One region of the Mesorhizobium sp. BR1-1-4 genome, then DNA from elsewhere that is predicted to be linked to it. Evidence: predicted binding sites of a transcription regulator. Region 1 holds the regulator's gene; each other region holds the start of a gene.
What was found. The regulator PhoB, encoded in region 1, activates phosphate uptake and scavenging genes when phosphate is short. The targets are predictions, from matches to a motif close to TGTCATNNANCTGTCAT.

Region 1 (9,573 bases):
CTCGTCCTCGACGGCAAGACGCTGGCCCAGATCTATCTCGGCGCGATCACCACCTGGGACGATGCCGCGATCAAGGCCCTGAACCCGAACCTTAAGCTGCCGTCGACCGCTATCGCCGTCGTTCATCGTTCGGACGGCTCGGGCACGACCTTCAACTTCACTGACTACCTCGTGAAGCTCTCGCCCGACTGGAAGGACAAGGTCGGCTCGGATACGGCCGTCGAATGGCCGACCGGCGTCGGCGCCAAGGGCAGCGAAGGCGTTGCCAACACCGTCAAGCAGACCGACGGCGGCATCGGCTATGTCGAATATGCCTATGCCAAGCAGAACAATCTCTCCTACTCCAAGATGCTGAACGCCGCCGGCAAGGTCGTCGAGCCGTCGCTCGAATCCTTCGGCGCGGCTGCTTCGAACGCCGACTTCAAGGGCGCCAAGAACTTCAACGTCATCATCACCAACGAGCCGGGCGACGCCACCTGGCCGATCGCTGCCTCGACCTGGGTGCTGATCCACAAGACCCCGGACGATGCCGCAGCCACCGGCGAAGCGCTCAAGTTCTTTGCCTGGGCCTACAAGGACGGCAAGGAAACCGCCAAGGCGCTCGACTATGTGTCGATCCCCGATAGCGTCGTCGACCTGATCAAGGCTTCGTGGAAGGCCGACATCAAGGCCGACGGCAAGCCCGTCTACGCCGGCGAGTAATATCTTTCTGGAGGAGCGCCGCCCCGCGGCGCTCCTTTTCAATCAACACAAAGAGCCGAGCTTGACATGAGCGCTGCCCACGAAGCCTTGCCAGCCATTCGAGGTTCACGCGACGCCACCGTCAGACGGTTCGCGTTGACCGATTCGATCTTCCATGGGCTGACCCGCGCCGCCGCCATTCTCGTGCTGGTGCTGCTCGGCGGCGTCGCCATCTCGCTGTTCGCCGGTTCCTGGCAGGCACTGTCGACCTTCGGCTTCTCCTTTCTGACCACCGAGAGCTGGAATCCCGTCACCGAGAAATTCGGCGCCCTGGCGCCGATCTATGGCACCATCATCACTTCGGCCATCGCCATCCTGATCGCTGTGCCGCTCGGCATCGGCATCGCCATTTTTCTTACCGAGCTTTGCCCGCGTCCGCTTCGGCGCCCGATCGGCATGGCGGTGGAACTGCTGGCCGGCATTCCTTCGATCATCTACGGCATCTGGGGCCTGTTCGTGCTGGCACCGTTCCTGCAGACGACAGTGCAACCTTTCATCATCAACGTGTTCCACGGCATTCCCGGCCTTAACAGCCTGTTTGCCGGGCCTCCTTATGGCATCGGCCTGCTGACCTCGGCGATGATCCTGGCCATCATGATCCTGCCTTTCATCACCTCGATCACCAAGGATGTGTTCGATACGGTGCCGCCGGTGCTGAAGGAGTCCGCCTACGGCATTGGCTGCACGACCTGGGAGGTAACACGCCGGGTCGTCGTCCCCTACACCCGCATCGGCATCATGGGCGGCGTCATGCTTGCGCTCGGCCGTGCACTCGGTGAAACCATGGCGGTCACCTTCGTCATCGGCAACGCCCACCGGATCAGCGCCTCGCTGTTCGCGCCGGCAACGACGATCTCGGCAACCATCGCCAACGAATTCACCGAAGCCGTCGGCGATCTCTACACTTCCTCGTTGGTGGCGCTCGGCCTGATCCTGTTCGTCATCACCTTCCTCATCCTTGCCATCGCCCGCTACATGCTGATGCGCATCGATGCCCGTACCGGAGTCTGACCGATGTCGACAGCCGCATCGCTTCACCAGAGCCGCAAGCGCAAGAACGGCGTGATGATGACGCTCTGCGTCGTCGCCGCCGGCATCGGCCTTGCCTGGCTGGCGCTGATCCTCGGCGCGCTGCTCTATAAGGGCCTGTCGGGCGTTTCGCTCTCAGTGTTCACGGAAATGACCCCGCCGCCCGGTGATGCCGGTGGCCTGCTCAACGCCATCTACGGCAGCATCGTGATGACTATTATCGGCATCGTCGTCGGCACGCCGATCGGCGTGCTGGCCGGCACCTACATGGCCGAATATGGCCGCTTTTCGAAGCTCACCACCGTGGTGCGCTTTATCAACGACATCCTGCTGTCGGCGCCCTCAATCATCATCGGCCTGTTCGTCTACGAATTGATGGTACGGCCGATGGGGCATTTCTCGGCCATCGCCGGTGCCGTGGCACTGGCCATCCTGGTCATTCCCGTCGTGGTGCGTACCACCGAGGACATGCTCAACCTTGTGCCGAACGCTTTGCGCGAGGCCGGCACGGCGATTGGCGCGCCGCGCTGGGTGGTGATCCGTTCGGTGGCCTACCGCGCGGCGATGTCCGGCATCGTCACCGGCATATTGTTGGCCATTGCCCGCATTTCCGGCGAGACGGCGCCGCTACTCTTCACAGCGCTCAACAACCAGTTCTGGTCGAGCAATCTCAATGCGCCGATGGCCAGCCTGCCGGTGACCATCTTCCAGTTCGCTCTCAGCCCTTACGAGGAGTGGCAGCAACTGGCGTGGACCGGCGCACTCATAATCACATTGACGGTTCTCGCGCTCAGCATCTTTGCGCGCAGCCTGACCGGACGCAGAGAGGACAAATGAGCCAGATGTTGTCTCCAGACATGACGATTGCGACAGAGGCAGCCGCCAAGGCGAAGATCGAGGTCAAGAACCTCAATTTCTACTACGGCCAGTCGAAGGCGCTGAAAGACATCACCTTGTCGCTGCCCGAGCGCAGCGTGACGGCCTTCATCGGACCGTCGGGTTGCGGAAAGTCGACGCTGCTGCGCGTCTTCAACCGCATCTACGAGCTCTACCCCAAGCAGACCGCCGAGGGTCAGGTGCTGCTCGACGGCCAGAACGTTCTCGACCGCTCGCAGGACCTCAACCTGTTGCGCACCAAGATCGGCATGGTGTTCCAGAAGCCGACGCCGTTCCCGATGTCGATCTATGAGAACATCGCCTTCGGCGTCCGCCTCTACGAGAAGATCGGCAAGGCCGAGATGGACGGCCGTGTCGAGCAGGCGTTGAAACGCGCCGCGCTGTGGAACGAAGTCAAGGACAAGCTCAACGCCAGCGGCCTCAGCCTGTCGGGCGGCCAGCAGCAGCGGCTTTGCATCGCCCGCACCGTGGCGGTCAAGCCGGAGGTCATCCTGCTCGACGAGCCGGCCTCGGCGCTCGACCCATTGTCGACCGCCAAGATCGAGGAATTGATCGACGAGTTGCAGGCCGACTACACGATCGTCATCGTCACCCACAACATGCAGCAGGCCGCGCGCGTCTCGAAGCAGACGGCTTTCATGTATCTGGGCGAGCTGGTCGAATTCGACAAGACCGAGAAGATCTTCACGTCGCCTCGCGAGAAGCGCACGCAGGACTACATCACCGGCCGCTTCGGCTGATCTCACGCATACGAGGACCAGGATCATGGCCGAACACACAGTCGCAGCCTTCGACGAGGATCTCGGACAGATCAGCAAGCTGATCAGCGACATGGGCGATCTCGCCGGCACGATGGTCGGCGGCGCCACCAAGGCGCTGCTGAATTCCGACAACGCGCTGGCACAGCGCGTCGTCTCCGACGACGCCATCATGGACGCGCGCCAGCGCGAACTCGATGATCGCGCCATCACCCTGATCGCCAAGCGCCAGCCGATGGCCGACGATCTGCGTCATGTCGTCGGCTCGATCCGCATGGCGGGCGATCTCGAACGCATCGGCGACCTTGCCAAGAACATCGCCAAGCGCGTCGGCTCGGTCGGCCTCACCGCCACGCCGCGCGACTTGTCGCATTCCATCGACTCCATGGCGCAGCTGGTGCTGATCCAGGTGCAGGGCGTCGTCGAGGAATATGCGGCCGGCGATGCCGCCGCCCTCGCCAAGCTCAGGAATGACGACGAACGCATCGACGTCAAATACACTTCGGTCTTCCGCGAACTCCTGACTTACATGATGGAGGATCCCCGCAACATCACGGCTTGCACGCATCTTTTGTTCTGCGCCAAGAATCTCGAACGCATCGGCGACCATGTGACCAACATCGCCGAGAATGCGTATTATGTGCTGACCGGCACGCAACTGCCCGCCAACCGTCCGAAGCAGGACGAGACGGCGATGTCGGTGCCGGCGGCTTGACGGCAGGGATGATCGATCGATGATCGCGCCACGCATCATGGTGGTGGAGGACGAGGAGCCGCTAGGCGTGCTCCTCCGCTACAACCTGGAGTCCGAGGGTTACCAGGTCGAGGTGGTGACACGCGGCGACGAAGCCGAGATACGCCTCCAGGAAAACGTGCCCGACCTGCTGGTGCTCGACTGGATGGTGCCGGCGGTTTCCGGCATCGAACTCTGTCGGCGCCTGCGCATGCGGCCCGAGACGGAGCGATTGCCGATCATCATGCTGACGGCGCGCGGCGAGGAGAGCGATCGCGTGCGCGGCCTCTCGACCGGCGCCGACGACTATCTGGTCAAGCCGTTCTCGACGCCGGAATTCATGGCCCGGGTCAAGGCGCTGCTGCGCCGCGCCAAACCGGAAGTGCTGTCCAGCGTGCTCAAGGTCGGCGACATCGTGCTCGACCGCGAATCGCACCGGGTCTATCGCAAGAAGAGCGAGATCCGGCTCGGACCGACCGAGTTCAGGCTGCTCGAATTCATGATGCGCCATCCTGGCCGCGTGTTCTCGCGCAGCCAGTTGCTCGACAATGTCTGGGGCGAGACGATCTACATCGACGAGCGCACCGTGGATGTGCATGTCGGGCGCCTTCGCAAGGCGGTCAACAATGGCCGCATGCCCGATGTGATACGCACCATCCGTGGCGCAGGCTACGCGATTCGCGAGGACTGAGATCAGGCCACGTTCTTGCCGGATCTCACCTGCACACCCGGCGCGAAGATCTCCTGGTCGACGAAGGTGAGCGCGCGCATGGCGCAGCCCTCGCGGATCAGCGGCAATTCGTTCGGCTCTGTATCGAAGGAAATCGACGTCGAATGCTGGCCGCCGGCGGTCTGGGCGATGGCCTCGCGCAAGGCCGGCTCGATCAGATCGAAGGCGGCGGCGCTGACGCCGACCATCGCAACGGGCGCCGGATCGATCAGCGCGAACAAGCTGCCAAGGCCATAGCCCAGCGCCTCGCCGGCCTTGCGATAGGCCTCGCGCTCCGGTCCGTCTCTTTCGCGCGCCGTGGCCGCCAATGCGCGCATGTCGGCGTCGCTGACGTCGACCGGTTTGGCGTCCTCACCCATCTGTCCTGCATTACGCCAGATGGCATAGTTGCCGGCATAGGCCTCGACGCAGCCGCGCCGCCCGCAGCGGCAGAGCGCGCCGCCCGGGCGATGGATCATGTGGCCGAACTCGCCGCCGGAGGAATGGGTGCCGGTGAACAGCTCGCCCTTCAGCACCAGGCCCATGCCGATGCCGTGCGAGAGCAGGATGGCGATGAAGTCGTCGCGGTAGCGCTCGGGGTCGCGCCAGCGCAGCGCCACAGCCATCATGTTGCAGTCGTTCTCCATGGTGGCGGGGATGCCGAATTCGGCTTCGAGTATATCGGCGAAGGCAATGTCCGTCTGCGGCGTGATCGGCGACCACAGCATGGCGCGCGCCTCGGTGTCTGTGATGCCCTGGATCGCCAGCGCGATGCGGGCAATGCTGGCGACATCGAGGTCGGGATCCTCGAGGCGGCGCCGGACGATGGCCACGCATTCGCCGATCAGCGCCTCGCGCGACATGGTCAGCGTGTCCAGCCGGCGCTGCTCCTCCGATATCACCTGGCCGGCGTAGTCGATGACGGCGACGGAGAGGAAATTCAGCGACAGCACCACGGTCATGACCGCCGCGGCCTCGGGGTTGAGACAAAGGCCCACCTGCGGCCGGCCGCGTTTCAGTGAGCCGGCCTCGTTCGGCTTGCCTTCGCTCAGGATACCTTCGCCGATCAGGTCGGCTGATATCGCCGATATGGTCGAGTGGCTGAGGGCGGTAGTAGCGGCGATCTCGGTGCGCGAGGGCTGGCCACCCCGGCGCACGGCTCCAATCACCATTGCGCGGTTGCGCCGGCGCAGATCGTCGTGGCGGATTCCGACCGACATCATTCCCTCCCCGTCGCCGTGGTTCTTGACGCCCCCTCGAACACCTCCGGCAACGGGTCGAATACTGGCAGAAGCGGCTGGGGCTGTCATTTATTTATTGCGGGGCTCGAAAAAAGGCTTCTGGCACCTCAAAATGCGTCAGAATCAATGTTGACAGTGCTCAGGCGATGGACCAGTGTTTTTTCGAGGCTCGAAAAAATAGGGCCTTTGTGCCGGCCTTAGGGCCAGTTTGGTCGCGCCACACGCGGGCGCAGGGAGGATATCATGAAGAGATTCACAGTCGCCATTCTGGCGGGTGTCGCCATGTCGCTGACGCTGGCGTCGGTCGCGCAGGCGAAGGGCAAGGTCATCGGCGTGTCGTGGTCCAACTTCCAGGAGGAGCGCTGGAAGACCGACGAGGCGGCCATGAAGAAGGCGATCGAGGCCGCGGGCGACAAGTACATTTCCGCCGATGCGCAGTCCAATCCCGGCAAGCAGCTGACCGATGTCGAGAGCCTGATTTCGCAGGGTGCCAATTCGCTGATCATCCTGGCGCAGGACGCGTCGGCCATCGGCCCGGCGGTACAGAAGGCGCTCGACGAGGGCATTCCGGTCGTCGGCTATGACCGGCTGATCGAGAACAAGGACGTCTTCTACCTGACCTTCGACAACAAGGAAGTCGGCCGCATGCAGGCCCGCGAAGTGTTCAAGGTGAAGCCTGAGGGCAATTACGTCTTCATCAAGGGCTCGGGCGCCGATCCGAATGCCGACTTCCTGTTCTCGGGCTCGATGGAAGTGCTGAAAGCGGCCATAGACAGCGGCAAGATCAAGAATGTCGGCGAAGCCTATACAGACGGCTGGCTGCCCGCCAACGCCCAGAAGAACATGGAACAGTTCCTCACCGCCAACGACAATAAGGTCGACGCCGTGGTCGCCGCCAATGACGGCACCGCCGGCGGCGTCGTCGCGGCGCTGACGGCGCAGGGGCTCGCCGGCACCGTGCCGGTCTCCGGCCAGGACGGCGACCACGCCGCGCTCAACCGCATCGCGCTCGGCACCCAGACCGTATCCGTGTGGAAGGACGCGCGCGAACTCGGCAAGAACGCCGCCGAGATCGCCTCGCAACTCGCCGACGGCAAGAAGATGACCGACATCGCCGGCGTGAAGGACTTCACGACGCCTGGCGGCAACACCGTAAAGTCGCTGTTCTTGACCCCGGTGGCCATCACCAAGGACAATCTCAACCTCGTCATCGACGCCGGCTGGATCAAGAAGGACGAAGTCTGCACGGGCGTTGCCGCGGGCAGCGTCGCGGCCTGCAACTGAGCTTGATCGCCTGAAAAATCGGAAACGCCGCGGCGTGGAACGGTCAGTGTTCTGAACACTGGCCGTTCCAATTTCCTTGTCTTCGCAATTCCGGACAAAAACCCTTACGCACTTTTCCTGGAATTGCTTCCAAGCCGCGGCGTTTTCCCGACAAGATTTGTGTTTCCGCCGCTGGCGGCTAACTTCTGGGCTCTGGTCCGGCTCCGCGTCAGACGGCAAGCCGCTGGGAGGACATCATGACCGACACGACCTCAACCTCGCAGGCCGATACGGCGCGTGCGTCGGAACTCGGCGCGGTCGCGCGTTTCCTGAAGGCGACCGAGATCGATACCCGCATGCTCGGCATGATCGGCGCGCTGCTGCTGATCTGGGTCGCGCTGCATGTGATTTCGAGCCTGCGTCTTGGTGTCAATCCGCTCGATTTCGACAGCCGCACGTTCCTCACGCCACGCAATCTGTGGAACCTGTCGGTGCAGACGTCCGCGGTCGCCATCATGGCCTGCGGCATGGTGCTGGTCATCGTCATGCGCAACATCGACCTGTCCGTCGGTTCCGCCGAGGGCTTGATCGGCATGGTCATGGGCTTTGCGCAGGTACATTTCCTGGTTCGGTTCGTAGGACTTGAACTCGGCAACCCATGGATCTGGGTCCTGGCACTGGTGATCGGTCTGGCGCTCGGGCTTTTGATCGGCGCCTTCCAGGGCTTCGTCATCGCCTATCTCGAAGTGCCGGCCTTCATCGTCACGCTGGGTGGCCTGCTGGTCTGGCGCGGCGCCGCCTGGTGGGTCACGTCAGGCCAGACGGTGGCACCGCTCGACGCCACGTTCCAGCTTATGGGCGGCGGACCGGCCGGATCGATCGGCGCCACCTGGAGCTGGGTCGTCGGCATCGTCGCCTGCCTGGCCGTCGTGTTCGCGCTGTTCAACGGGCGGGTCCAGCGCAAGCGCTTCCGCTTCCCCCTGCGGCCGATCTGGGCCGAGACGCTGCTCGGCGTCGTCACCTGCGCCGTCATCATGGGCGCGGTCTGGCTAGCCAACTCCTATCCATGGCCGATCGGGATCGTGAACCGGTACGCGGCCGCCAACAACATCACCGTGCCGGAGGGCGGGCTGTTCATCGCCCACGGCATCGCCATACCGGTGCTGATGGCGGTCGCCGTCGGTCTGGTCATGACCTTCATCACCAACCGCACCCGTTTCGGCCGTTATGTCTTTGCTATCGGCGGCAATCCGGAAGCGGCCAATCTCGCCGGCATCAACACGCGCTGGATCACCATGAAGGTGTTCATGATCATGGGCGTGCTGGCCACGATCGCCGCCGCCATTTCGTCGGCCCGGCAGAACTCGTCCACCAATGTGCTGGGAACATTGGATGAGCTGCTGGTCATTGCCGCGGCCGTCATCGGCGGCACCTCGCTTGCCGGCGGCTCGGGAACCATCATCGGCGCCATGCTCGGTGCATTGCTGATGCAGTCGCTGCAGTCGGGCATGGTGCTGCTCGGTGTCGATTCGCCGTTGCAGAGCATCGTCGTCGGCGCCGTGCTGGTCATCGCCGTCTGGCTCGACACCGTCTATCGCAAGCGGGTTTAGGGATACGACCATGGCTGACAAAACCGCTCCCGTAAGGGCCCTCACAACTGCGCCCACTGGCACGCCGCTGGTCGACATGCGCAACATCTCGATCGCCTTCGGCGGCATCCGCGCCGTCGACGACGCCTCGATCGATCTTTTCCCCGGCGAGGTCGTGGCACTGCTCGGCCACAACGGCGCCGGCAAGTCGACGCTGATCAAGATCCTGTCCGGCGCCTACAAACGCGATGCGGGCCAGATCTTCGTCAATGGCGAGGAGGCAGCGATTTCCAACCCGCGCGACGCCAAGAAATACGGTATCGAGACGATCTACCAGACGCTGGCGCTGGCCGACAATGTCGATGCCGCCGCCAACCTGTTCCTCGGCCGCGAACTGATGACCGCCTGGGGCACGCTCGACGACGTCGCCATGGAGGCCGAGGCGCGCAAGGTGATGGGGCGGCTCAATCCCCGCTTCCAGCGCTTCAAGGAGCCGGTGATCAAGCTGTCAGGCGGTCAGCGGCAATCGGTGGCGATCGCCCGCGCGATCCTGTTCAATGCCCGCATCCTGATCATGGACGAGCCGACGGCGGCACTTGGGCCCCAGGAAACC
Region 2 (9,573 bases), on a different contig from region 1:
AGGTCTCCGGCACCGTGATCGAGCGGGGCGAAGGCGTCGACCTCGCCCTTGGCGAACCGGTGATCATCAACCCCTACCTTTCCTGCGGCAAATGCATCGCCTGCCGGCACGGCAAGCCCAATTGCTGTGTCAGGATCGAAGTGCTCGGCGTGCACCGCGACGGCGCGATGTGCGAACAGGTCCTGGTGCCGGCTAAGAATCTCTATCCCACCAACGGCCTGTCGCTCGCCGACGCCGCCGCCGTCGAATTCCTGGCCATCGGGGCGCATGCCGTCCGGCGCGCCCGGGCCGAGCCTGGCGCCCGCACCCTGGTCATCGGCGCCGGCCCGATCGGGCTCGGCACCGCTATCTTCGCCCGCATTGCCGGGTTGGACGTGACACTTCTCGACATGAGCACCGAAAGACTGGTCTTCGCGGCGAGTGAACTCGGCTTTTCGATTCTCGACGGCTCGCAAGGACCCGTGTCCGATCTGGTGCGTGATGCGACCGACGGCGAAGGCTTCGACGTGGTCTTCGACGCCACCGGCAACACGCGATCGGTTCAATCTGCCTTTGCCCACGTCGCGCATGGCGGAGCGCTGGTGCTGGTCAGCGTCGTCAAGGACGATATTGTTTTTTCCGATCCCGAGTTCCACAAGCGAGAAATGACATTGATCGGCAGCCGCAATGCGTTGCGCGCCGACTTCGACCATGTCGCGGCCTCGATCCGCAATGGTGCCGTGCCGTTGGCCAAGCTTGTCACCCACCGCACCACGCTGGCCGATACGCCAGGAGATCTCGCACGCTGGGCGCATGAAAAGTCGGGCCTGATCAAGGCCGTGATCGAGATCGGATAGCCCTACAGCGCCGACAGCTTCAACTCCACCCGCTCGGCCGGAAAACGCGACTCCGAAAACTGGATCGGCTGGCCGTCGGGTGTGACGTTGACCGCAACCGTGACCAGCACGATGGCGCCCGGCTGCAGATCGAGATCGGCGAGATCGGCGGCGTCGGCATGGCGCGCCGAGAGCACGGTCGATTGCCTGAGATAATCGTCGATACCGAAACGTGCGAGCGAGGCGGTGATAGAACCGGTTTGCGCCATCGCCTTGTCGATGCCGGCAAAGCGCCGGGCATCGAACCATCCAGCGGCGCGCGACACTGGCCGTCCGTCAGCCTCGCCGCGTGTCTCCAACCGGATCACCTCGGCACCCCTGGCAAGGCCAAGGCCTTCGGCCACGCGCTGGCTGGCGGGCTCGACCGACGAAGCGAGCAGCACGATGTGCCGTTCCGACGTCTGCCCCTGCAGGCCAGCCGAAAAGCGTGTCCGCGCGCCAATCGGATAGGACAGCCGCTTGCGTGACAGGACGAAGGTGCCGCGTCCCTGCTCGGCCCGCAGCACGCCCTCCTGCACGAGGGCCGATATGGCGCTGCGTACGGTGTGACGGTTGACGCCGTAGCGCTCGGCCAGCGCGACTTCGGGCGGCAGCGCGGCGTTTTCGGCGAAATCGCCGGCGGCGATGGATTGCAGGATCCTGTCGGCGATCTGGCGCCACAGTGAGACGCCGCTGCGCCGCTCGATGCTGTCGGCCACATCATGCCCGATCATGTTTTGCCCCCCGGCCTGTCACGCACCCGTCATGGACTCGCGTTAGGTAATATGTATAATTTGTATAGTTGTCTATATCAATAGACAAATTTAGCTGAGAGGAAGTTGGCGATGCGAGGACAGGAAGGCCGCGACCAGGCCGAGCGCAAGGCCGCCATGGCGACGCTGGCGCAATCGAGCGGCGACGACATCGTGCGGCTCTGGAACGAGTCCGGCCTGCCTTCGCAAGCCGAACTTCTGCGCGGTCCCGAGACGGGCCTGGTCACGCTGCGTGGCCGCATCGGCGGCGGCGGCGCGCCCTTCAATGTCGGCGAGGCGACCGTCACGCGTGCCACTGTCCGGCTGCCATCCGGGCAGGTCGGCCATTGCTACGCGCTTGGCCGCGACAAGCAGAAGGCGAAGCTGGGAGCAATAGCCGACGCGCTCTGGCAGGACCCTGCCCGCCGCACCGAGGTCGAGACCAGGCTGATCGCGCCTTTGCGGTCGGCGCTTGCCGCTGCCCAGGAAAAACGCCGCGCCGAGACGGCGGCAACGAAGGTGGATTTCTTCACCATGGTTCGCGGAGAAGATTGATGGATATCGCTGCGCAATCGATCGAGGGCGGTTTCGCCGATCCGGTCTTCAACGCTCAGACCGTGTTTCGGGCCGTCATGGATGCCATAGCGCGGCCGGGCAGTGTCCACCCCTTGCCACCCCTGGCCCGCCCACCGGCTCCGCTCTCGGCGACGTCGGGCGCCGTAGCACTGGCGCTATGCGACAACGACACGCCGCTCTGGCTCGACCCTCCCCTGCATGCCTCCGCCGCGATCGGGTCCTGGCTTGGTTTCCACACAGGCGCGCCGCTGGCCAACACGCCGGCCGACGCGCATTTCGCGTTTGTTGCCACGCCGGCCGAGATGATGGCGCTCGACGGTTTTTCGCAGGGCACGCAGGATTATCCCGACCGATCGACGACGCTGATCCTGCAGGTCGGCGACCTCGTTTCAGGCACTCCGTTACTGCTGGAAGGCCCGGGCATCGAAACCAGCGCCACGATCGCGCCGGCACGGATGCCGCGCCATTTCGTCGAGCAGTGGAAGCAGAATATCAGGCGCTTTCCGCGCGGCGTCGACATCATCCTCGCCACATCGGACGGCATAGCCTGCCTGCCGCGCACGACGCGCATCAAGACGATGGAGGTGTAAAATGTATGTCGCGGTAAAAGGCGGCGAGGCCGCCATTGCCAACGCCCACAGCCTGCTCGCCGATCGCCGGCGCGGCGACCGCTCGGTGCCCGCACTTCGCCTCGACCAGATCGTCGAACAGCTGGCGCTCGGCGTCGACAGGGTGATGAGCGAAGGCTCGCTCTATGACCGTGAACTGGCCGCGCTAGCCATCGTTCAGGCGCGCGGCGACATGATCGAGGCGATCTTCCTGGTCCGCGCCTATCGCACAACGCTGCCGCGCTTCGGCTACAGCAAGCCGATCGACACCGGCGCCATGCTGGTCGAACGGCGCGTCTCGGCGACCTACAAGGATCTGCCAGGCGGCCAGTTGCTCGGCCCGACCTTCGACTACACGCATCGGCTGCTCGACCCTGAACTTGCCGCTGGCGCCGATGTCGCCGAGCCCTTGCAGCGCGAGACGGAAGCGCAGGCGATGCCGCGCGTCTCGGCGATCCTCGCCCGTGAAGGTCTGATCGAACCGGATGGCCAGATGCCGCAGGACCATGTGCCCGGCGACATCACCCGCGAGCCGCTGGAATTCCCGATGGCGCGCGACATCCGCCTGCAGGCACTGTCGCGCGGCGACGAGGGTTTTCTGCTGGCGCTCGGCTATTCCACCCAGCGCGGCTATGCCCGCAACCATCCCTTCGTCGGCGAAATCCGCATCGGCGAGGTCGAACTGGAACTCGACGTTCCCGAACTGCCCTTCGCCGTGCCGCTCGGCACGGTGCGCGTCACCGAATGCCAGATGGTCAACCAGTTCAAGGGCTCGGCCAAGGCGCCGCCGCAATTCACCCGCGGCTACGGCCTCGTCTTCGGCCAGAGCGAACGCAAGGCGATGGCCATGGCGCTCTGCGACCGCGCCTTGCGCGCCTCCGAGCTCGGCGAGGATATCGTCGCCGCCGCCCAGGACGAGGAGTTCGTCATCTCGCACTCCGACAATGTCCAGGCCACCGGCTTCGTCGAGCACCTGAAGCTGCCGCACTACGTCGACTTCCAGGCCGAACTCGATCTCGTACGTCGCATGCGCGCCGAGTACGAAGCACGCGAAAATCCAGCGAAGGCGGAAGAAAAAAAGGAGGCAGCGGAATGACTGCGCAACCGACAAACATCGCCACCTACAACTTCGCCTATCTCGACGAGCAGACCAAGCGGATGATACGCCGCGCGATCCTCAAGGGCATCGCCATTCCGGGCTACCAGGTGCCGTTCGCCTCGCGCGAAATGCCGATGCCCTATGGCTGGGGCACTGGCGGCGTGCAGGTCACCGCGTCGATTATCGGCCCCGACGATGTGCTCAAGGTCATCGACCAGGGCGCCGACGACACCACCAATGCCGTGTCGATCCGCGCCTTCTTCAAGAAAGTCGCTAACGTCGCGGTCACCACCGATACCGCCACCGCCACCATCATCCAGACCCGTCACCGCATCCCCGAACATCCACTCACGGCGGGCCAGGTGCTGGTCTACCAGGTGCCCATCCCCGAACCGCTGCGCTTCCTCGAGCCGCGCGAGACCGAAACGCGGAAAATGCATGCGCTGGAAGAATACGGCCTCATGCATGTGAAGCTCTATGAGGACATCGCCAAGCACGGCCGCATCGCCACCACCTATGCCTATCCGGTCAAGATCGAGGGCCGCTATGTGATGGACCCGTCGCCGACGCCAAAATTCGACAATCCCAAGATGCACCGCTCGCCGGCCCTGCAGCTGTTCGGCGCCGGCCGCGAAAAGCGCATCTACGCCGTGCCGCCCTTCACCGATGTGGTGAGCCTCGACTTCGAGGATCATCCGTTCGAGGTGCAGACTTTCGATCAGCCCTGTGCGCTGTGCGCGGCCGAGAATGTCTATCTCGACGAGGTCATCCTCGACGACCATGGCGGCCACATGTTCGTCTGCTCCGACACCGATTATTGCGAGAAGCGGCGCGCCGACGGCCATCGCGGCCACCTTGCCCCCGAAACCGATCTTGCAGCAGGAAACATGGAGCCGGCGCAATGACCGACGAACCGCTGCTGCGCGTCTCGGCGCTCTCCAAGTTCTATGGCTCGCGGGTCGGCTGCGACAATGTCTCCTTCGACCTGTGGCCGGGCGAGGTTCTGGCTGTCGTCGGTGAGTCCGGCTCCGGCAAGACGACGCTGCTCAACTGCCTGTCGACGCGGCTGCTGCCTTCCTCCGGCACAGCCAGCTACCGCATGCGCGACGGCCAGTTCCGCGAGCTCTACCGCATGAGCGAGGCCGAGCGCCGCTTCCTGATGCGCACCGACTGGGGCTTTGTCCATCAGAACCCAGCCGACGGCCTGCGCATGACGGTCTCGGCCGGCGCCAATGTCGGCGAACGGCTGATGGCGGTCGGCGACCGCCACTACGGCAAGATCCGCGCTACCGCGGTCGACTGGCTGTCGCGCGTCGAGATCGAGGAAGACCGCATCGACGACGAACCGCGCGCCTTTTCCGGCGGCATGCGTCAGCGGCTGCAGATCGCCCGCAATCTCGTCACCGGGCCACGGCTGGTGTTCATGGATGAGCCGACCGGCGGCCTGGATGTCTCGGTGCAGGCCCGCCTGCTTGATCTCTTGCGCGGCCTGGTCACGGACCTCGGCCTTGCCGCGATCGTCGTCACCCACGACCTCGCCGTGGCGCGGCTGCTGTCGCAGCGCATGATGGTGATGAAGGACGGCCGCGTCGTCGAAAGCGGCCTCACCGACCGCGTCCTCGACGACCCGCGCGCGCCCTACACGCAATTGCTGGTTTCCTCGATTTTGCAGGTGTGATGATGGCGCGTGTCCCGCCGACGATTGACGATTGGAGAACCTTCTGATGCCGACCCCACTCGTTGTTTCCGACGTTGCCAAAAGCTTCACCATGCATCTGCGCGACGGCATCAAACTCCCTGTCGTCGCGGGTGTCTCGTTCTCGATCAAGGCGGGCGAATGCACCGTGCTCGGTGGTCCGTCCGGCGCCGGCAAGAGTTCGATCCTGAAGATGCTCTACGGCAACTACGCCGTCGACGAAGGCCAGATCATCGTCAGGCACGAGGACGGACTGATCGACCTCGCCCATGCCAGCCCGCGCACCGTGCTTGCCGTACGCCGGCAAACGATCGGCTATGTCAGCCAGTTCCTGCGCACCGTGCCGCGCGTCTCGGCTCTCGACGTCGTCGCTGAGCCACTGGTTGAACGCGGTGAGGAGCGCGAGGCAGCCCGAGCCAAGGCACGCGCGTTGCTGGCCCAGCTCAACCTGCCGGAAAAACTCTGGATGCTGCCACCGGCAACCTTCTCGGGCGGCGAGCAGCAGCGTGTCAACATCGCGCGAGGCTTCATCACCGAGCACCCCATCCTGCTGCTCGACGAGCCGACCGCATCGCTCGACGCGACGAACCGCGACGTGGTGATCGAACTCATCGCCGCCAAAAAGGCGGCGGGCGTCGCCCTGCTCGGCATCTTCCACGATCACGATGTGCGCGAGGCGGTGGCCGACCGCATCATCGACGTCACCGCCTTCGCTCCGGGAAAAATCGCCGCATGACCAGGAAGCTATCGGAGACGCCGCTGGTCCACCCGACGGCGGAGGTGCACAACTCGACACTCGGCCGCTGGACCGAAATCGCCGACCGCAGCCGGGTTTCGGAAAGCGAGCTCGGCGACTATTCCTACATGATGCAGGACTGCGCGGTCTGGTGCGTGACGATCGGCAAATTTGCCAACATCGCCGCCAGCGTGCGCCTCAACGCCACCAACCACCCGACCTGGCGGCCGACGCTGCACCACTTCACCTACCGCGCCTCCGACTATTGGGACGACGCCGAGCATGAGAGCGAATTCTTCGCCGAGCGCCGCGCCAAGCGCGTCATCATCGGCCACGACACCTGGCTCGGCCACGGCTCGACCGTCCTGCCCGGCGTCACCGTCGGCGACGGCGCCGCCGTTGGCGCCGGCGCGGTCGTCTCGAAGGACGTCGCGCCCTACACGATCGTCGCCGGCGTACCGGCAAAACCGATCCGCGAGCGCTTCGACCGCCGCACCGCCGAGCGCTACCAGGCGCTTGCCTGGTGGGATTGGGATCACGCGAGGCTGCGCGCCGCGCTCGATGATTTTCGGGAGCTGACGGCCGAAGCTTTTTTGGAGAAACACGAAGAACGGGCATCGGGCAAAGAGGCATAGCCCTCACATCATCGTCATATCGCTGGCTTGTTCATACCCTTGACACAGGACTCGGACAGGACGCGATCTCCTTGAAGGAGATCGCCATGCTCGACACTGTCAGACCCTCGCTCGCCGGATTCTTTGCCGGCTCCAATCCGGCGTCGCCGGCGCATCTCGGCACGCGCTACGACGCGTCAGGCAACTTCCTCCTCGAGCCGGGCAACACCGTCGTCAGCCATCTGGTCAGCGGCTCGCCTTCGGAAGCGGTGGTGTTGGCCGTCCGCGAGAAGATGCTGGCAATGCCTGATGCCGACCGCCTCGCCTTCACGCCCGTTTCCAGCCTGCACATGACCCTTTTCCAGGGCATAATCGAATATCGCCGTCGCCTGCCCTTCTGGCCGCGGGACGTGCCGCTCGACACCAGCATCGACGCCATGACCCGCCTCTATCTGGAGCGCCTGAAGGGGTTCCAGGGCTTCGGCCCTTTCAACATCAAGGTGGCCGAGGTCCTGCCGACCGGCCTCACCGTTGCCGGCGCGACCGACGAGGATGCGCGCATCATGCGTGCATGGCGCGATGCGCTCGCGGTGCCGTTCGGCTACCGGCATCCTGATCACGACACCTACGTCTTCCACATCACCTTCGCCTATCAGATCCAGCGCTTTGATGATGATAGGGCCGCCGCGTGGCAGGCGCTGTTTGACGATTGCCTGGCACTTTTCGCGCGCCAGGCGCCGGTGATCGAGATCAAGGCTCCCGCCTTCTGCGCATTCCGCGACATGAAGCATTTCGAGGAATTGCTGGTGCTCGGCTGATCGCCCGCAAGGCGCCAGTCGCCGCGCCTGTGGAGCGTAACAAAACTGACATCATCGCGACACGGCAGGTTCATGTGGTTGCGTTAGGCGAGTGCCTGACGATCAATATGGACCGGACTGGAACCAGCCCATGTCAGCAAACTCTGCCACGCTCGAAATCCGCGGCGTCAGCCGACGATTTGGCAAGAACACCGCCGTCAGCGACGTCAACATCTCGATCCCGCAAGGGCAGATGGTCGGCGTCATCGGTCGTTCGGGCGCCGGCAAATCCACTCTTCTTCGCATGATCAACCGTCTTGTCGACCCCAGCCAGGGGTCGATTTTTTTTGACGGCGCCGAGGTCTCCCGGCTGCGCGGCTCGCCGCTGCGGCGCTGGCAGCGCGACTGCGCCATGATCTTCCAGCAGTTCAACCTGGTGCCGCGCCTCGACGTGCTGACCAACGTGCTGCTCGGCAAATTGAACCACCGTTCGACCCTGTCCAATCTTCTGGGCATGTTTTCGCGCGCCGAGTGCGCGGAGGCGGTCGCCGCGCTCGAGCGGCTCGACATCGCCCGCACCGCACTTCAGCCCGCCGGCACGCTGTCGGGCGGCCAGCAGCAGCGCGTCGCCATCGCCCGCGCCATGATGCAGCAGCCCAGGGTGATCCTCGCCGACGAGCCGATCGCCTCGCTCGACCCGCTCAACGCCAAGGTGGTGATGGATTCTCTGCAGGACATCAATCTGCGCGAAGGCATCACCGTTGTCACCAATCTGCATACGCTCGATACCGCCCGCACCTATTGCAACCGCATCATCGGCATGGCCGCCGGCAAGGTCGTCTTCGACGGGCCGCCCGAAGAGCTCGACCGCCAAGCCGTGCGTCTTGTCTATGGCGCCGACAGCAATGGCGGCGAGATATCGGAGGTCATCACCTCCACCAGTGTTGCCTTCAAGCAGAAGATCGCCGCATCCGCCGGACCGCTCGAACCCGCATTCCCGGGATACTGAGCCCAGTAAGAGCCAATAGCGAGCAGCCTGGATCGTCCGCCCGCGTCAAGGGCACTTGTCAAGATCAAGAACGCTGCCGGCGCGGGGCCGGAACTTACAGGAGAGATATCAATGTTCAGGAAGATGGTTTTCGGTGCCGTTTCGGTGCTCGCCATGGCCACCAGCATGGCCCATGCCGCCGACATGAAGGAATTTCGCGTCGGCATTCTCGGCGGTGAAAACGAAACCGACCGGCTGCGCAACTACCAGTGCCTGGCCGATCACCTGAAGGCCGAATTCGGCTTCGAGAAGGTTTCGCTGTTCCCGGCCGCCGACTATGACGGCGTCATCCAGGGCCTGCTCGGCGGCACGCTCGACTTCGCCGAACTCGGCGCTTCCGGCTACGCCAGCGTCTATCTCAAGGATCCGAAGGCGGTTACCCCGATCCTCACCACCAAGCAGACGGACGGCTCCACCGGCTACTATTCGATCGGCCTGGCGCTGAAGACGTCGGGGATCACGGACATCAAGTCAGCCAAGGGCAAGAAGCTCGGCTATGCCGATCCGGATTCGACCTCCGGCTACCTGATCCCGCTGACCCAGATTCCGAAGACCACCGGCGCCTCGAACGAGACCTACTTCGCGTCGACCCAGTTCAATGGCGGCCACGAAAACAACGTTCTGGCCGTGCGTGACGGTAAGGTAGATGTCGCAGTCGACGATTCCTCGGGCATCGGCGACTTCAAGAACGGCTACACCTCCGGCACCTTCCACAAGGAAGTCGCCAAGGGCGCCGTCGACCCCAACGACTTCGTCGAAGTCTGGCGCTCGGGCCTGATCCCGAATGGCCCGC
Region 3 (9,573 bases), on a different contig from region 1:
ATACGCTCGAACTCAAATATCCCGAACAATCCTCCGTCGCCATCCAGCAGCGGCTGATGGACGATCTGGTGACCGCCGGCGTCAAGGGCATCATGGTCTCGGCCGTCGATCCCAAGACCTCGACGGATGGCCTGAACAAGATCGCTTCGCAAACGGCGCTGTTCACCACCGATAGCGACGCCCCGCAGACCAAGCGTGTCGCCTATATCGGCTCGTCCAATGTCGACGCCGGCAAGCAGGCGGCCGAAATCGCCAAGAAGGCGATGCCGGACGGCGGCAAGTGCCTGGGCTTCGTCGGCCTGCTCGGCGCCGACAATGCCAAGGAGCGCATCCAGGGCATGAAGGACGGCCTCGCCGGCACCAAGATCGAACTCGTCGACGTACGCGGCGACGACATTGACCAGGCGCGTGCCAAGAAGAATGTCGAGGACGCGCTGGTCGCCAGCCCCGACGTCACCTGCATGGTCGGCTTCTACTCCTACAACACGCCACGCATCTATGAAGCGCTGCGCGATGCCGGCAAGCTTGGCTCGATCACCGTCGTCGGCTTCGACGACGATCCGATCACGCTGGGCGGCGTCAAGGAAGGCACCATTGCCGCCACCGTCGTGCAGCAGCCCTTCGAATGGGCCTATCAGGGCATGAAGCTGATGGCCGCCTATCTCAAGGGTGACAAGTCGGGCATCCCGGCCGGCAATTTGATCATCATCCCGACCAAGATCATCGGCAAGGATGACGTCGACGCTTACGCCGCCAATCTCAAGGCGATGGCTGGAAACTAAGACCAGAAGCAGTTCAGCCGGCTCAACTTCGCTTGAGCCGGCTGTTCGCATTGACGAACCCTGCCGGGGTCGTCAGTCTGCAGAATGGGCATTTCGGCCCACCGGCTGCTGTCAGGCATGATGAATTATTCCGACACATCCATCGCGGCGACCACCCCGTTTCTCAGCCTCGAGAACGTGCGCAAGACCTATCCGGGCGTCGTGGCGCTCGACGGGTTTTCCATGGAGGTCAGGCCGGGCGAGGTCATCGGCCTGGTCGGCGAGAATGGCGCCGGCAAATCGACGCTGATGAAGATCCTCGGCGGCGTTACCACGCCCGATAGCGGCGCCATCACGGTCGACGGCGCCGCCCACAAAGGCCTCAGCGTGGAGGGGAGTCTGGGTTCGGGCATCGCCTTCGTCCACCAGGAACTCAACCTCTTCGAAAACCTCGACGTCGCCGCCAACATCTTCTTCGGCCGCGAGCCGCTGCGCGCCGGACCGCTGAGACTGGTCGACCGCGCGAAACTGCGCGACATGGTGGCGCCGCTGCTGAAGCGCGTCGGCGCCAACTTCTCCGCCGACACGCAGGTCGCGGATCTGTCGCTGGCGCAGCAGCAGATGGTCGAGATCGCCAAGGCGCTGTCGATCAAGGCGAGGCTGGTGATCCTCGACGAGCCGACATCGAGCCTGCCGCTGGCCGAGACCGACAAGCTGCTCGACGTCATCAAGGCACTGAAGGCCGACGGCATCAGCGTCATCTTCATCTCGCACCGCCTGCACGAGATCGAGCGCGTCGCCGACCGCGTCGTGGTGCTGCGCGACGGCATGCTGGCCGGGACGCTCGGCAAGCGCGACATCAATCACGACCAGATGGTCAAGCTGATGATCGGCCGCATGCTGAAGGAGCGCGAAAAGGCCTCCGAGGCGGCGCGTGCGCCCGGCGCCGTGGCGCTTGCGGCCAAGGCCGTCCGCACCCCCACCTACCCCAGCCGGCCGGTCGATCTCGACGTCAGGCGCGGCGAAATCCTCGGCCTTGCCGGCCTTGTCGGCTCCGGCCGAACCGAACTGGCGCGGGTGTTCTTCGGCATCGAAGCCAGCCTTGGCGGCACGCTGGAGCTCAACGGCAAGCCGTTAACGCTGGCCAGCGCGGCGGACGCAGTCGCGCAAGGCATCTTCCTTGTGCCGGAAGACCGCAAGCTGACCGGCATCCTGCTCGACCTATCGATCGCGCAGAATATTTCACTCCCCAATCTGCCGGCGCATGCCAGGCGCTCGCTGGTCTCCGCAAGCGCCGAGACCGCCACCGCCGAGAAGCAGAAGAAAAACCTCGGCATCAAGGCGCCCTCGGTGCAGACGCGCACCGGCACGCTGTCGGGCGGCAACCAGCAGAAGGTCGTGCTCGGCAAATGGCTGGCCATGAACCCGAAGGTGATGATCCTCGACGAGCCGACGCGCGGCATCGATATCGGCGCCAAGGCCGAGATCTACGGGCTGATGCGGGCATTGGCCGACGCCGGCGTCGCCGTGCTGATGATCTCTTCCGACATGGAAGAGGTGATCGGCGTCTCCGATCGCATCGCCGTCATGCATGAGGGCCAGATCTCGGGCATTCTCGACAAGGATCAGTTCAGCCAGGAAAACGTGCTTTTGCTCGCGGTGGGCAAACCGGCGAACAGGCCGTAAGCGGAGACGACGATGACAAAGAAAGATCTCGGCCTGCTGATCCTGATCCTGGTGGTCGGGGCGATCGTCGCCATCATCAATCCGCGCTTCCTCTTGCCGATCAACCTCGCCAACACCTCGAACCTGATCGGCCTGTTCGGCATCCTCTCCATCGGCCAGGCGTTCGTCATCATCACCGGCGGCATCGAACTGTCCGTCGGCTCCGTTGTCGCGTTGCTGGGCACGCTGTTCATCGACTTCATCGCCGTGCGCGGCATGGGATGGCCTGTTGCCTTCGTGCTCATCCTGGTGCTCGGCGCCATCATCGGCCTGGCGCATGGCTGGCTGATCACGCGGCTCAAGCTGCAGCCCTTCGTCGTCACCTTGTGCGGGCTTTTGATCTATCGCGGCGTCGCGCGCTTCTACACCGCCGACGGCACCGCCGGTTTCGCCTTCGGGCAGAATTTTCCCGATCTCGAATTCCTGACCGCCGGCCGCTCCTGGGGCGTGCCGAACTCCTTCTTCGCGCTGATCGTCATCGCCATCGTCATGTGGGTGGTGCTGCACCGCTCGGTGTTCGGGCGCTATCTCTACGCCATCGGCAAGAACGAGGAAGCGGCAAAATATTCCGGCATTCGCACCGGCCGCGTCGTCATGGCGGCTTACGTCATCTGCGGCGTGCTCACCGCCCTGTCGGCGATCTATTTCGCCATGTACACGCGCTCGATCTCGCCGGCCAGCCACGGCCAGTTCTACGAGCTCTACGCCATTGCGGCCGCGGTGCTTGGCGGCTTCTCTCTGCGCGGCGGCGAGGGCTCGCTGATCGGCGTCATCCTCGGCACGGTGCTGCTGCAGGAACTGCAGAACCTCGTCAACCTGCTCGGCATTCCCTCCTCCCTCAACTTCGCGGTGATGGGTGGCGTCATCCTCATCGGCGTGTTGGTCGACCAGCAATGGGGTGTGTTCCGGGCGCGCCGGCGGATGGTCGATGCCGCCCGTAAGGGCGCGGTCGGCGCCGCCGCCGAATAGGTTCCTCCCGGCAGAAATAGCTTACCGGTGCTGGGCGCTGACGGGGTGGCGTGCCTTTCGCGGCCACCCTCTGGTGATCCGCCATGCGGCTTTGGCTGAAATTACCTGCCGCTCTGGCGTGCGGCGCGGCGAACGCTTTGCAACAGGATGGCAAGGCAGCCGACCAGCAACAGCCCACCGCCAAGCAGCGGCGGCAGCGCGAGCAACTTCACCGCCGCGGTCACGGCGGCCACCAGGACCAGCGCCAGCAGCGCCAGATTGCCGTCATCGACGAACATGCCGAAGACTTCCCTGGCAACGAGACGAAGGACGTTCATCGGGCGAGCCCTCCGGCTGCCGTTGGACTGATGCCGCGCAGCCAGCGCACCATGGCGAAGGACGCTAGCGCGACGATGGCGAAGATGGCCAGCAGGGCAAGATCGGCGCCAGGCCAATCGGCGCCGATGCCTTCGCCGGTCCAGAAGATACCAAAGCTGGTCAGCATCAGCCCGACCACGAATTTGAGCGCATTCTCGGGCACGCGCGCCAGCGGCCGGTGGACGGCCAGGCCGACAAGCATCACCAGGACGAAAGCCGCCAGCGCACCCATGCTGGCGTAAAATGTCTGCCCATGCGCGGCGCCGACGGCAATGACGATGAACACCACCTCGACACCCTCGAGCAGCACCGCCTTGAACGAGGCCAGCCCGGCGAGGTAGTCGGCGCGCCGGTCGGCGGCCTGCCGGTGCAGGGCCGCGGTTTCCTTGGCGAAGGCCGCTTCCTCGTCATGCAGGGCAATGACGCCGACGCTGCGCAGGATGGCTTTTCGCAGCCAGCGCATGCCAAACAGGATGAGCAGCACCCCGACGACGAACTGCAGGGTGGTGATCGGGACCAGCGCCAGCAGCGGGCCGAAGGCCAGCACCAGGGCCGCCAGCACCGCCAGCGCCAGCGCGGCGCCGGTCAATGCCGGGCGCCAGCTGCGTGTCACCCCCACCGCGAGCACGATGGTGAAAGCTTCGACGACCTCGACCAGGGAGGCGAGAAATGCCGCCGTGACTGTCGAGAGGATGGGTGTCAGTGTCTGCATGAAGCTTCCTGTCTGGCTCGCCCCTGATTCCCGGGGCGAATTCCCGGAGCGTAATCCAGAATCACCCTATGCGGCCAGCAGCCCGGAGCATTTCCAGCGACAGCGCAAGCAGGCGGATGAAACAAGTCCGGATCAGATCAGGCCCGACATGTCGGAAAACGCCATGGCCTTGCGCAGCACTTCGGCGAAACGCTCGCCGGCCACTTCGCGCGGACCGCTGTTGTCGATCGAGGTGACGCCAGGGCCGGACAAGCTCATATTGGCGCTGCGCGCCAGCCGCGCCAGCACCTCGCCGCGCGACTCGCGACCGCGCATGGCCAGCCGCTCGGCCAGCACCTCGGGCGAAGCGGTGATCTCGACGATCGCCAGATTGGCATAGCGCTCGCGCAAGGTGGGGATGATCGCGCGCGAGACGTTGGCGACGGCGACATGTCCATTGGAAACAGACCAGTCGACATCGGCAGGCAGGCCATAGCGCAGGCCATGCGCTTCCCAGGAGACGGCGAAAGCGCCGTCGGCATCGGCCTCGGCGAAGGCGGCGTCGGCCAGCGTATCGTGGTCCTCGCTCGCCGCATCGCTCGGCCTGGTGATGACGCGGCGCACGAACTCCAGCTGCGTCTCGTCGGCAAACAGCGCCTTGGCGTAGCCGATCACCGTGTCCTTGCCGGCACCGCTGGGGCCCACGACGGCGACAAAGACGCCGTGACGGATCGGAAAGGTTTCGGCGGACAGTTCGCGCTCGATCGAGGCCGACACCATCATGCCACCCGGCGCCCCTGCCGCCAGACGGTGCGCACGACCGGAACATGATCGTCGACGCGCACGCGCACCAGATCGGCGCGACGACCCTGCTCGATGACGCCGCGGTCGTCGAGGCCGACTGCCTGCGCCGGGTTCTTGGAAACCATGGCGACGGCCTGCGGCAGCGAAATGCCTTCCACCATGTCGCCCAGGAAGAAGGCCGACTGGATCAGGCTGAAGGGAATGTAGTCGGACGACAGGATGTCGAGCAGGCCATCGCTGGCCAAGGTGCGTGCCGAGACATTGCCCGAATGCGAGGCGCCGCGCATGACATTGGGCGCGCCCATCAGCACGCCGAGCCCGGCGGCCTTCGAGGCCCGCGCCGCTTCCTCGGTGGTCGGGAACTCGGCGACCCGAACGCCCTGCTCGATGGCCTCGTCGACATGAGCCGACGTCGCGTCGTCATGGCTGGCGAGCACGATGCCGCGCTCCCGGCAGGCGGCGGCGATGAAGACGCGGTTCGGCCCGGAGTTGCGTGCCGATTCGTCCATCCGCTTCTCGCAGAATTTCTGGAAATCGCGATCCGAGAGTTTCAGCTTGCGCTGGTAGTAGTAGGCATAGGTTTCAAGGTTGACGAACTGGCGCTGGCCCGGCGCGTGGTCCATCAGCGACGCCAGCTTGACCCGTTCGTCACCGTCGAAATTGGCGAATGCGTTGAGGCAATCCGGCGCTGAAACCTCGCAGCGAAGATGCAGGAAGTGATCGGCCCGCAGACGATCCTGCGCGACGCTGTCCTCGATCGCATCGGCCAGCTTGCGAATGTCGTCCAATGTCAGGTCGGCGTCCTCGTCCATGCCGACGCGCAAGGCATCGAGCACGGTCGTGATGCCGGCGGTCGCCACCTGCGCGTCGTGGGCGAGCACCGCGGCGATCGGATTCCAGCGCACTTTCGGCCGCGGCGCATAATGGCCCTCGAGATGGTCGGTGTGGAGTTCGACCAGCCCTGGAATGATGAAGTCGCCGCCCATGTCCTCGCCGGTCCGGGCACAACCGGCATCGATGCCGGCGATCAAGCCGTCGCGCAGCACCAGTGAGCCTTCGACGATCTCGTCGGCAAGAACGATGCGGGCGTTGGAAAGAACGGTTTCGGCGGTCATTGCGGGTAGTCCTTGGTTCTTACGGTCGGGTTCGTTCAGGCGATTCTTCGGGCCGGGCGGCGTCCGAGCGCGTGCTGGGAAAGCACCATGAATGGCGCGCCGGGTTCGGGTTCGACGAACAATGTCAGCGCGTCCACGAGCACGGGCTGGCGCAACACATCGGCGAACAGGCTGTCGATCGCCGCGCGCAGGCGAGGGCTTTCCTGTGGGCCGGCCCGGCCGGACAGGGTCATGTGGAAGCGGAAGGTCTCGAAGACATAGGGATAGCCCCATTGGCAGAGATTGCGAAACTCGGCCGGCTTCAGCGAATCCGGGCTGCGCCGCTCGATCTCGGCCTCGGACAGCGGCGCGCGAAACCGGTCGAAATCGCGTACCACATTGTCGGCGAAGCGGTTGAGCGGCGGCAGCGGCCCTTCCGGCACCAGCGCGAAGAAGCTGTCGATCTGGCTGACGACCAGGCGCGGGATCGTGACGACAGGCGTAACCTCGGCAAAATGATCCAGCGCCGCGCGCAGCGAGGTCTCGGTCTCCGTGGCAGCCAGGTGGAAGGGCGCCTTCAGCGTCGCGTGAAAGCCGTAGCGGCGTGCCGAGGCGGTGTGGAAGGCCACTTCCGCCGCCGACAGATCGGCAACGGCCTCAACCGGCCTGGTCGCGGCACCGAACGGATCGCGGCCCAGCCAGTCGGCGGCGATGCGCGCCAGCGGCTCGTCCTGCCGGGGGGTGAAATAAATGGCATAACGCATGGGAAGTCCTCGTCAGAACTGCTGCCATAGGTGATTTCCATGACGGATTGACGAAGCTTTGACGGGTTTTAGAAGGCAAATCGACCCCTAGGGTCCTTAGCCGACGATTTTTCCCAGCTGGACCAATAAGTTCGGCCGGAAACGCGAGACGGTCAGGCCTTCATCAACCATTCGTGCTCGGGCGCATTGTGGAATTTCCAGGTCCGCTTCGGTCCGGCCATCACATTGAGATAATAGAGGTCATAGCCGTGGCAGGCGGCACAGGGGTGATAGCCCTTGGGCACCAGCACCACATCGCCGTCCTCGATCGCCATGGCTTCGTCCAGCGCACGATGTCCGCTTTTGTCGGCATCGGTGTAGACGCGCTGGAAGGCAAAGCCCTGCGGCGGGTTGAGGCGATGGTAGTAGGTTTCCTCCAGATAGGATTCGGCAGGCAGATTGTCCTGGTCATGCTTGTGCGGCGGGTAGCTCGACGTGTGACCGCCGGGCGTGATGACCTCGACGACCAGCAACGAGTCGGCCGGCTGGCCTTCCGGCAGGATGTTGGTGACGTAGCGCGTATTGGTGCCCTTGCCGCGCACCTCCTGGCCGAGATCGTCCGGTCCGATCACCCGGACCGGCAGGCCACCGCCAAGACCAGGCGCCGAGCAGACGCCAAGTTCCAGCTCGGTATCGGCCGTTACCGACCAGTCCGATCCCTGCGGCACGTAGACCGACCACGGCTTGCCATCGAAGGGCGACATGCGCTCGCCGAGCAGGCCGAGATCCTTGCCGCCGGCTTTCGCGGTACCCTTGCCGGTCACGAACACCAGGCAGACTTCGCGGTCGTCCGTCTTTCCCGAGGCGCTTTCGCCCGGCTTCAGCCGATGCAGGTCGAAACCGACATAGGTCCAGCCGGCGCTTTTCGGCGTCACATGGGCGACGCGGCCATGGCCCTTGTCGGCCTTGACGAGCAGTTTCGACATTTTGTCTCTCCTATCCTAGCCTTCCAACTTCGTCATCCTGGGGCGGAGCAGGAGCGAAGCTCCGTCGCGAAGACCCTAGGATGACGAAGCGAGGGGCGTTTCGGCCAATCGCCGACGTGTGCGATCCGTTACGCTCGCAGTATCCAATCCACAAAACTGCTCGCGCCATGGACCGCCTATTCCTTCGGATCGGCCGGAGGCTTCGTCTCGTCGGCCGGCTTATAAAGATAAAAAAATTGCCAGGCGCCGTAGCCGGCAAAGCCGAGCGCGATGACGCCCCAGAACGGCGTGCCGGTGGCGAACTCGATGACCGACCAGATGAGGCAGACGGCCACGACGGCGATGCGCCGCCACAGCGGGCGGAAGAACGGGTGTTCATAGTCTTTCATCGCGCCATCCGAAATTCAGCAGCCTGTCCTCAGATAGACCGCGCGTCACGGCTAATCCAGTCTTCAGGCATTCGGAAACCCTTGCGTCTCCACCGTGTAGCCGGCTGATGTCATCACCCGCATCAGCTCCTTGTGGCCAACCTGCGCCATCTTCAGCGGCGGGTTCTTCTTCGGGTCCTGCTCGGCCTCGACCACGAACCAGCCTTCATAGCCGTGGTCGGCGAAGCGCTGCACGATGGCGCCGAAATCGAGCGAACCGTCGCCCGGGACGGTGAAGGCGCCGAGCGCCACGGCATCGAGGAAGGACTGCTTCGTACGGTCGAGCTTCTCGATCACGCCCATGCGCACGTCCTTCACATGGACGTGGCTGATGCGCTTGTGGTGGTTGTCGATGGCGCGCAGCACGTCGCCGCCGGCAAAGGCGAGGTGTCCGGCATCGAGCAGCAGTGGGATGCCTTCGCCGGAATGGCGCATGAAGGCGTCGAGCTCCGGCTCGGTCTCGACCACGGCCGCCATGTGATGGTGATAGGACAGCGGCATGCCTTGCTCGGCGCACCATTCGCCGAATTCGGTCAGGCGCCGCGCGTAGGCCTTCATCTCGTCGCCAGTCAGCTTCGGCTTGGTGGCGAGCGGCTTGGAACGGTCGCCCTGGATCGAGCGGCCGACCTCGCCATAGACGATGCAGGGCGCGTCGACCGCCTTGAACAGGTCGATCATCGGCTGGATGCGGTCCTTGTTGGCAGCCATCTCCTCATCGACCAGCGTGCCCGAGAACCAGCCGCCGCACAGCGTCACGTCGGCGGCCTTCAGGATCGGCAGCATGATGGCGGGGTCGTTGGGAAAGCGCCGGCCCATCTCCATGCCGGTGAAGCCGGCAGAGCGCGACTGGCGCAGACATTCCTCCAGCGACACGTCATCGCTTAGTTCGGCAAGATCGTCGTTCCACCACGCGATGGGGGACATGCCCAATTTGGCTTTCAAGTCGTCACTCCGGATTAGACAGTTCAATTTTTTTGGCGCTAGCGCCGCCCCTCATCCGCATGCCCGCACCTTC

Region 2: phnF (phosphonate metabolism transcriptional regulator PhnF) is a predicted target of PhoB. The motif match lies at 1,605-1,621, and genes of this name have one in related genera.
Region 3: LB571_RS21665 (DUF1045 domain-containing protein) is a predicted target of PhoB. The motif match lies at 7,205-7,221, and genes of this name have one in related genera.

Annotation. Positions count from the first base shown of each region.
Region 1 covers NZ_JAIUIB010000001.1:68,899-78,471, reverse strand. The annotation lists gene pstS (phosphate ABC transporter substrate-binding protein PstS) at 1-702, shown strand, start outside; gene pstC (phosphate ABC transporter permease subunit PstC) at 769-1,752, shown strand; gene pstA (phosphate ABC transporter permease PstA) at 1,756-2,607, shown strand; gene pstB (phosphate ABC transporter ATP-binding protein PstB) at 2,604-3,407, shown strand; gene phoU (phosphate signaling complex protein PhoU) at 3,433-4,140, shown strand; gene phoB (phosphate regulon transcriptional regulator PhoB) at 4,160-4,849, shown strand; gene LB571_RS00350 (ROK family protein) at 4,852-6,087, opposite strand; gene xylF (D-xylose ABC transporter substrate-binding protein) at 6,352-7,392, shown strand; gene LB571_RS00340 (sugar ABC transporter permease) at 7,629-8,981, shown strand; gene LB571_RS00335 (ATP-binding cassette domain-containing protein) at 8,992-9,573, shown strand, end outside.
Region 2 covers NZ_JAIUIB010000007.1:39,297-48,869, reverse strand. The annotation lists gene LB571_RS16590 (zinc-binding alcohol dehydrogenase family protein) at 1-836, shown strand, start outside; gene phnF (phosphonate metabolism transcriptional regulator PhnF) at 839-1,588, opposite strand; gene phnG (phosphonate C-P lyase system protein PhnG) at 1,700-2,161, shown strand; gene phnH (phosphonate C-P lyase system protein PhnH) at 2,161-2,772, shown strand; gene LB571_RS16570 (carbon-phosphorus lyase complex subunit PhnI) at 2,774-3,886, shown strand; gene LB571_RS16565 (alpha-D-ribose 1-methylphosphonate 5-phosphate C-P-lyase PhnJ) at 3,883-4,794, shown strand; gene phnK (phosphonate C-P lyase system protein PhnK) at 4,791-5,567, shown strand; gene phnL (phosphonate C-P lyase system protein PhnL) at 5,614-6,321, shown strand; gene LB571_RS16550 (DapH/DapD/GlmU-related protein) at 6,318-6,956, shown strand; gene LB571_RS16545 (DUF1868 domain-containing protein) at 7,043-7,753, shown strand; gene phnC (phosphonate ABC transporter ATP-binding protein) at 7,884-8,741, shown strand; gene phnD (phosphonate ABC transporter substrate-binding protein) at 8,853-9,573, shown strand, end outside.
Region 3 covers NZ_JAIUIB010000010.1:67,387-76,959, reverse strand. The annotation lists gene LB571_RS21700 (sugar-binding protein) at 1-782, shown strand, start outside; gene LB571_RS21695 (sugar ABC transporter ATP-binding protein) at 903-2,447, shown strand; gene LB571_RS21690 (ABC transporter permease) at 2,460-3,455, shown strand; gene LB571_RS21685 (hypothetical protein) at 3,557-3,772, opposite strand; gene LB571_RS21680 (COG4280 domain-containing protein) at 3,769-4,524, opposite strand; gene phnN (phosphonate metabolism protein/1,5-bisphosphokinase (PRPP-forming) PhnN) at 4,657-5,286, opposite strand; gene LB571_RS21670 (alpha-D-ribose 1-methylphosphonate 5-triphosphate diphosphatase) at 5,283-6,422, opposite strand; gene LB571_RS21665 (DUF1045 domain-containing protein) at 6,458-7,165, opposite strand; gene iolB (5-deoxy-glucuronate isomerase) at 7,318-8,130, opposite strand; gene LB571_RS21655 (DUF3329 domain-containing protein) at 8,307-8,519, opposite strand; gene iolE (myo-inosose-2 dehydratase) at 8,583-9,500, opposite strand.